Regions from separate parts of the Acetobacterium sp. KB-1 genome, predicted to be linked through region 2. Evidence: riboswitches for the same ligand, from Rfam matches in the RefSeq annotation. Region 2 holds a riboswitch; the other holds the start of a gene.

Region 1 (4,427 bases), 510 kb from region 2:
AGCTTTACCATCTCGTTTACAAAGGGAAATGACCCGGTTCTGGTTGATTTACCGTCAGAGAATCGGATCAAATTAGAAATCGGCATTTTAACGTGTATGTTACTTGGTTATAAACGACCCACCTATCTTCAGCAGATTGAACGGATTGAAGCCAGCAAAAAAACAGTTTCTCTTCTGGAGACCATTATCGCCAATGAAAAGGTATATTTCTCGGACTATATTTAAGGCAAAAAGAAAAACGGTTGATTAGCAATCGTTTTTCTTTTTTTTCTACAATGAGGAACTGATCATAAAACCAAGAATGGCTCCATAAATGGCAGTTCGATGGGGCTTGGCAGTAATGGGACAAGTGCCGCTTTGACAGCCTACCAGTTTGTAGTAGAGGAGTCCCAAAGCGCCGCCCACAAGGGTTCCGATTATCATTTTAATATACATCGCATGCTCCTAATTTTTTATTGATTCAATGCCGGAAAGTAAGGTGGCTTCATCAATGGCGCCACGATAGCCGCTGACAATTTTACCGTCGGGGCTAATAAATAAGGTGGTGGGGAGCGTTGAGACGCCATAGGCAATGCTGGCTTCCAATTCGGTATCAAAATAAATGGGGAAGTCAAAGCCCTGATCGGTGATGTACATAAGGCCCTTTTCTTTTGTTTCCCGCTGCCCGTCCACCTGATTGATCATCAGAAAGACCACTGCATCTTTTTGATTTTGATAGACCGTATTAAAGTGGGGCATCTCGCTTTTACAGGGTGGACACCAGGATGCCCAAAAATTGAGGACCACCGGTTTTCCGGCAAAATCAGACAGTTTAACCGGGTTGCCATCCTGATCAAACACCGTGAAATCAGGGGCTGCCTGGAGCTCATCGGCCTGAGAGGAACCGGTGTTATTTGATGCCGGATCTTGCGGATTGAAGGTTTTTGACAAGATCGTGTACCCCCAATAAACGATGATTAAAAAAGCGGCAAAGACGACAATACCGATTATTGTTTTTGTTTGTTTAGTCATAATGTACTCCTTAAAAAGTTAAAAGCGACAGAAAATAGCCCAGTAAACCAGTAGCCATCAGTAGACCGATGAGAACCAGCAGTCCGCCGGAAAGACGATTGATGATCCGATAATGGCGTTTAACAAAATCAAAGGTCGATTTCAACTGCTCAATTAAAATGGCAGAAACCATAAAGGGAATACCAAGGCCGAGGGAAAAGGATAAAAGCATCAGAATTCCCTTTAAGGTATCACCACTGGAGGCCGCCATCATTAGGGCTGAGCCTAAAAAGGCACCCACGCAGGGTGTCCAACCGATCGAAAAGACGATGCCAAAAAGCAGCGCTGAAAAGAAACTTGTCCGCGAATGATTCATGTTCATCTGACGGGTGGTGTTCAGAAAAGGGATATTCAGCACCTCCATAAAATTCAATCCAAAAAGGATGATGATGATACCGCCCCCCACATTGACAACAGTTTGATGCTCAATTAGCACACTGCCAATACGACCGGCAAAGGCACCAAGCAAAACAAAAACTACCGTAAAGCCGAGGACAAAGCCTAAAGCATTAAAAATTGCGGTACGTTTATTATCGGACTGGCTTTGGCCGGCAAAATAGGACACATAAATCGGCAGCATGGGCAAAAGACAAGGGGATATAAAGGTGACGATCCCTTCAAGGAATGTGATAAAATAGTCCATACAGCCTCCTTTTCACAATGACACTTATTTTAGTACCAGGGCATTCATCGGACAATAGTCAACACACTTACCGCAACGAATGCATTTTTCCATATCGACTTTTGGGGCAGCAAAGCCTTCTTGAGATAGGGCATCAACAGGACAGACACGAACCGATGGGCAGGGGTGGTTTTGGGGACAGCGTTCCATCTTAACAATTAAATCAGCTTTAGGTGGTGCTGATTTGAACGTATTACTTGATTGATCAGGTGTTGTTATCATTTTATTTCCTCCAGATATAATTACATCTTGAACAAGTAAATCATCAAGATTTTATCATTCTATCAAAAAGGTGTGTTCATATCTGTGATTTAATCACAAATGAATAATTATTTGCTTAAAAAGGAACTTAAACGGTTAAAAATAAAAAACGCTAAATAAAAAAACAGTAGGTCCGGATGACCGTACTGTTTTTTTATATTAGGAATGAAAAGAAAAAGAGGAGATATTTATCTCTTGGGTATATCTTAGGCGGTGAACCTTTAGCCAAACTTTGAAAGAGGTTAAGTTTAAGTTAAATTAAGATTTTAGCAGGTTAGGGCGGAGGCGAATCACAGTTGACAAGAATCAGGCGATATGATAATCTGTAGCTAATTTAGAAATTGGGGAGCTTATGCATTTAGGCTGAGAGGAAGTAAATCGCTACTTCGACCCATGCACCTGATACGGATAATGCCGGCGTAGGGAGACCATCGAAATCGACTGTGCATTCGTGTACAGTTTTTTTTGTGTGCGTTTCAGATACCAATCAAGCGATGGTTTAACCATCTAAACGATAAAACCGTAAAATATATTGTAGTAGAAAGAAGGAAGAGATGTTTAAAAAAATCTTAGAAAATGTTAGCAATTGTCCGCCGTTGGTTCATTGTATCACCAATTATGTAACGGTCAACGACTGTGCCAATAGTGTACTGGCTTGTGGCGGGGCACCGATTATGGCTGATGATATTAATGAGGTGGAAGAAATTATCTCCATTTGTAATGCCCTGGTCATCAATATCGGAACCCTTAATGAGCGAACCGTCGCGGCCATGATTATGGCCGGTAAAAAAGCCAATCGTCTCGGTCGGCCGGTGATTCTGGATCCGGTCGGTGCTGGTGCCTCTTCGCTACGGACGAACACGGTTTTTAAGCTGTTAAATGAGGTACAGTTTAGCGTCATCCGGGGTAATGTTTCAGAAATTAAGACCATCGACCAGGGCAGTGGCACGACCAAAGGGGTCGATGCTGATATCAGCGATGCGGTGAATAAAGACAATTTGGATCAGATGATCGCTTTTGCCAAAGCCCTGAGCGAGAAAACGGGTGCCATCATTGCCATTACTGGCGCCATCGACATTGTCGCGGATCATCAGAAGGCCCTGGTAATCCGGAATGGACACCCGATGATGTCCCGGATTACCGGCACAGGCTGTATGCTTACAACGGTTATTGGCAGTTATTGCGGGGCCAATCCCGAGCAGTTGCTACTGGCTACCGCTGCTGCTGTTAGTTGTATGGGTTTGTGTGGGGAGCTGGCCTTTGAAAAGGTTCAGGCCCAGGAGGCCGGAACGGCATCCTTTCGAACCTCCCTCATCGATGCGATGAGTTTGATGAATATCGAAACATTAAAAGGAGGGATGAAGCTTGAAACTCGATAAGCAGTCAATGCTACTTTATGCGGTGACTGACCGCAGTTGGCTGGGTGACAAAACCCTGGCCGATCAGGTTGAAGAAACCTTAAAAGGTGGCGCTACCTTTATCCAGCTACGGGAAAAAGAGCTGGATTTTGATGCGTTTGTAAAAGAGGCCCGGGCGATAAAAAAATTAACCGATGCCTACAACATTCCTTTTGTCATTAATGATGCCGTCGATGTTGCTCTGGCAGTGGATGCTGACGGGGTTCATGTGGGTCAGGATGATAGCGATGCCGGGGCGCTAAGAGAGCAGCTTGGCGATAAAATCATCGGAGTTTCGGCAGATACGGTGGAACTGGCACGAAAAGCTGAAGCCGACGGTGCCGATTATATCGGGGTGGGAGCGATCTATTCCACAGCCACAAAAACCGATGCCGAAGTGGTGGCTTTTGAAACCATCGCCGCAATCTGCAAGGCGGTGACCATTCCGGTGGTTGCCATTGGTGGTCTGAACGAAACCAATATTCTTAGCTTAACAGGAACCGGAGTGGACGGGGTCGCCCTGGTCTCGGCAATCTTTTCTAAAAAAGATATCGTCAGTGCAACAAAAGCGCTGCGAAGCTTATCTGAAACCATGACAAAACCATGAAAAATGCACAGATGAATTTTTCGGGGATAATCTTTGATCTGGATGGGACGCTAATTGATTCGATGTCGGCTTGGGAAAATATCGGCAGCAGTTTTTTAAAAAAGCATGGGATTGATCCTCGCGAAGATTTAAATAAGGTCATAAAAACCATGAGCTTTGCCGAATCGGCCCGCTATTTTATCGCGGTTTACGGGGTGAAAATGACCGAAGAACAGGTGGGGGATGAAATCAATGGCATGATCCGGGAGAATTACGAAAAACATATCCGTTTAAAACCCTTTGTTAAGGAAACTTTGGATCAGTATTTAAACCAGGGTATAAAAATGGCAATCCTAACCGCTACCCACAAGTCCCTGACCGAATTGGTGTTGAGTCGATATGGTTTGCTTAGTCATTTTGAATTTATCCTTACTTCCGGGATGGTTGGTTT
Region 2 (4,427 bases):
TAATTATATTTGCTTCGGATTCCCCACAAATAGTCAATGATTTCATGGTTTTGCGAAGAATCTTCCTGCTGGAGCCACTGCTTGACAAAACTGTCGTTAGCCATGGTCAGGCTGACAAAGATCGGTTTGGTCAGTTCGTTGTTAATTTCTGAGTAGATATTAGTGGAGGTGAGTTTGGAAATATTTAGTACATCATCTTTAATGATCTTGCTGTAGGTTGCAAAGCTGAAGAACACAATAGCAACGATACCAATGAGTATGATTAGTGAGATCAGCAGTCCGACTTTATTTCGTTGTTTCATAATGCCCTCATCAGTTAAGTTTTATTTCAATTTTAAACAATAAAAAGAGGTTTTGTCAATCAAAATTAACAAAACCTTTTATTTGGCGGATCGTAATGAAATTAAGTTTTAGCTCTTAGATACTCAGATCAATATGCTGAATCGTTCCGGCCGAACCATTTTCATTAAGATAGATGCCAGTGCGTTGCAGTTGGCCATCGGTTTGATTGTCGGCCCCTTTGAGTGCGAAGCTGGTGCTGACATTGCCCAGATAAATGGCGCCTACGCCTTTCTGACCCAGTGCCACTAACACATCGTTACCGGAGGAATCTTTGGACCAGATCTGTAGCTTATCATAGATGGGATCGTTCTCGTCGATCCAGTTATTGCCATCGGAATCATATTTTGCCAAATCATCAAAACCGTTGCCGCTTTGCGGGCCGAACAGCTCACTGCCGTCATTAATTTTACCATCGCCATTAAGGTCCAAGGCCAGGAAACCGCTGCCGGGACTAACAAAGGAAATTTGATCCAGGGTGCCGTTGGCATCAATATCAAAGGCATATTTCTGCTGCGTCAGCGAGGTGGTGGCGGCACCGAAATTAATAACCAGCGGGTCAACCTGAACCGGCTCATTGCCAGCTTTGATATTGAGATTGGAATAGGACATAAATTCCCGGCTGAGGGAAAGTTGCAGATTGACATTGATTTCTCGGCCATCGGCAGTTTTCACCATTGCCTGAGCCTGAAATGAAGTACTTTCAGATTCATAGTGGGTGACGCTCTGATTGTATTCAAAGCCGCCACTAGGAGAAGCACTGCGGGGTTGAGCACCGGCTAAACCCTGAGCCCACCCGGCGGCAGCGGTCAGTAGTGCACTTCGACTGGCATAGGCGTTTTGAATGGACTGACTCATTTTCGGATTTTCCAAAGTAATTTTTTTAGGCATCACAAATTTCATTTTTTTTCGGGTTAATGCCTTAAGCATTTGTTCTAGTAGCGTTAGCTCCTGTTCTTCTTTACTGGAGAGCGAAGCGGTTTCATCTCCCGAGGCCACTGTTGACACTGGGGTTTGATTTGATATAGGGGTTTGAGCAGGTAACTTTTTAGCTTGTTCTGACAACTCAAGGATATCCATCCCCTTTGCAGAAGCGCTGGCTGTGGTTGAAGTTACGGCATTGCCCTGAGCATCCCAAACTCTCAAAGATCCGACAGATTTGGTTGCTTCCCTATAACTGCTTTGACTTGCCATTGTGACGGTTGAACTTTCGATTTTCATAAATCCACCTCCATGTTTTTACGAAATGATCACGCCCAAAAAGACGTAATCCGTTAGAATTAATATCGGCAGATCAAAAAAAAAGATAAGTGCTAAATTAAATAAAGTTGATCAGTTCTCAGGATGGAGTGTCACGGTTTTGCCTTCAAGAATCATATTAGTGGTGCGCACCGCGCACATTTTGCCACACATCGAGCAGCTATGTTTTTCTTCGGTGGGGGTGCTTTCGTAATAGTCTTTGGCTTTTTCGCCATCAATAGCCAGTTCGAACATGGCATCCCAATCGATCTTTCGCCGGGCGTCAGACATCTTGTTATCCCAGTCTCGCGCGTTGGGTATACCTTTGGCAATATCGGCAGCATGGGCGGCAATCTTTGTTGCAATAATCCCTTCCTTGACATCATTAGCATCCGGGAGGCGCAAATGCTCGGCTGGGGTTACATAGCAAAGAAAATCGGCCCCATTGGCAGCGGCAATAGCTCCGCCAATGGCAGCGGTAATATGGTCATAGCCTGGGGCAACATCAGTTACTAAGGGGCCAAGAACATAGAAGGGCGCATTATGACACAATTTTTTCTGAAAAACAATGTTGGCGGAAATTTCATTAATCCCCATATGACCAGGTCCTTCAACCATTACCTGGACATCCTTAGCCCAAGCCCGTTTGGTTAGGTGACCCAGTTCGATGAGTTCACTGAGCTGAGAAGCATCGGAGCTGTCATCAATGCAACCAGGGCGCAGGGCGTCACCTAAACTGATGGTGACATCAAACTCCCGGAGGATCTTAAGAAAATCATCATAATATTCGTAAAAGGGATTTTCATTACCCGTCATTTCCATCCAGGCAAAGAGCAGTGAGCCGCCCCGGGAGACAATATTTGTTCGCCGTCCATCCCGCTTAAAGGCTTCTACCGCCCGTTTATTAATGCCGGCATGAATCGTCATAAAGTCAACCCCTTCTTCGGCGTGGGCTCGGACAACCCGCATAAAATCCTGGGCGGTAATTGCAAGTAGATCTTTGTCAAGATAACCGATGGCATCATACATCGGAACCGTACCAATCATTGCAGGGGACATTTTAATGAGTTGTTTTCTAAAAGTGTTGGTTTTCCCGTAGTTACTTAAGTCCATAATCGATTCGACCCCAAATTTTAGAGAGAGGTTTACCTTCTCCAGTTCCGCCTCATAGTTTAGACAATCTCCCGATACGCCGAGATTCACATTGGTTTTAGTTTTCAGACCGGTGCCAACACCTTCCGGCGAAAGGGAATGATGTCTGATATTGGCTGGTATAGCAACCTGGCCGCAGCCGACCAGAGCCATAAGTTTGGCAGCATCCATATTTTCCTTTTGTGCCACTGTTTTCATTTCCGGGGTGATAATCCCCTTTTTTGCCGCTTCCATTTGAGTTTTGTAGTTTTTCACAATACATTCCTTTCAAATCAGAGATTTTTAGGCACAAAAAAAGTGCCTTCCCGAATAGGAAAGCACTGAAAACACGTATTTGAAAATTAGCCAAAACGCCTTGCTTCCCTACGTCAGTATTAACTAACAGGTTCAAAGGGTCAGGTTTTAACCTTCTCAACTTTATAAGTCCCCCCGCAAATCAGTATTTAATTGCCAACATTATATCATGTAAAGTAAAAATGTCAAGAGCTAAGAGCTGGTTTAGTTAGGAGGGCAAAATAAGATAGAACATGAAAAAAATAGGGTTAAATTAGTAAATAAAAACTGTCATTTTAAGGTTATTATTGTTATGATAGGATCAAATAGAATTACTTTAATTAGAGTAGCCCTGGTGGATTGAAGCAATCAAAGGATGAGAGAAAATATGCGCTATAATTAGAATGATGCTTACGGAATAATAGTAAACAACGGTATATAGAAAACGATTAAATAAATTAAATTGAGCGGAGTCAGTTTAAAAAGACAGAGATGGTGTCATATGAAATTAAAACATAAAGCAATTATGATCGCCTTGTGCAGTGCCGCCGTGCTCTTGGGCCTTACCTATGGGATTTTTTACGGGGTTTTCTATGGCTATGTTGAGGAAGCCCAGAGAATACAGATCAGCAAAGATTTTGAAATGGTTGAAACCATCATCGAAAATGAAAAAGAAGACCTCAATAGTATTTTGAAAGATTGGGCCTATTGGGACGATACCTATCGTTTTATAAACGACCGGAATCCAAGCTACGTAACCGTGAATCTTAATCCGGCGTCCCTGGAAAACTTGAGCTTAAATATGATGCTCTTCGCAAATCAAAACAATGAGGTGATCGCTTATTCGGATTTTGACCTGAAAAATGAAGAAACGGTTGCCTTGATCGAAAAAATCAGACAAAACAACTTTTATAGCGGATCGATCACTGATGGTGAGGACGCTAAAACAGATCTGATTATTCTGAATGGGCAGCCATATCTGATTGCCTCCGGGCGGGTTAATAATTCCAGTCGTACAGCAACAAGTAATGGTAGTATGGTGATGTTCAAAAATGTTGATAAGGAAATGACCGCTTACATTGAAGTACTAACCGGCGTCAATGTGGAATTCAGAGAAGCCGGGTCGGCTGCCGTCGTTTTGGAAAACCAGATTGTCAAAAGAGAATTTGCTGGAAAACCTTATCTCACAGCCAGTCGTCTTCAGCGGGATAGCTACGATGAGGAAACCATCTTAATGACAATTTCCCGGATTGAAGAAAACTATAGCTTTGTAAAAGATCAGTTTAATCTGTTTATGGCCAGTTTCATTCTTATTCTGATAGTCATCCTCAGCATTGATTATTTTATTGTCGATCGGTATTTTTTAAAAAGAATTGAAAAACTCATCGCCTTTACCAAAGAAGTGGGGTTAAAACGAGATACGA

Evidence for each region. A riboswitch is a leader RNA that binds a small molecule or an ion and turns the genes downstream of it on or off. The one in region 2 is predicted to bind thiamine pyrophosphate.
Region 1: it holds a riboswitch for thiamine pyrophosphate, as region 2 does, so the genes downstream of both, thiM (hydroxyethylthiazole kinase) here and thiC (phosphomethylpyrimidine synthase ThiC) in region 2, are expected to answer to the same signal.

The regions. Positions count from the first base shown of each region.
Region 1 covers NZ_CP030040.1:2,970,684-2,975,110, forward strand. Annotated here, with positions in the region: gene eis (enhanced intracellular survival protein Eis) at 1-225, shown strand, start outside; gene DOZ58_RS13765 (DUF6132 family protein) at 271-435, opposite strand; gene DOZ58_RS13770 (TlpA disulfide reductase family protein) at 445-1,011, opposite strand; gene DOZ58_RS13775 (cytochrome c biogenesis CcdA family protein) at 1,022-1,693, opposite strand; gene DOZ58_RS13780 (4Fe-4S binding protein) at 1,718-1,954, opposite strand; TPP riboswitch at 2,326-2,437, shown strand; gene thiM (hydroxyethylthiazole kinase) at 2,548-3,372, shown strand; gene thiE (thiamine phosphate synthase) at 3,359-3,997, shown strand; gene DOZ58_RS13795 (HAD family phosphatase) at 3,994-4,427, shown strand, end outside.
Region 2 covers NZ_CP030040.1:2,463,265-2,467,691, reverse strand. Annotated here, with positions in the region: gene DOZ58_RS11415 (sensor domain-containing diguanylate cyclase) at 1-302, opposite strand, end outside; gene DOZ58_RS11410 (hypothetical protein) at 418-1,560, opposite strand; gene thiC (phosphomethylpyrimidine synthase ThiC) at 1,672-2,964, opposite strand; TPP riboswitch at 3,073-3,171, opposite strand; gene DOZ58_RS11400 (HD domain-containing phosphohydrolase) at 3,506-4,427, shown strand, end outside.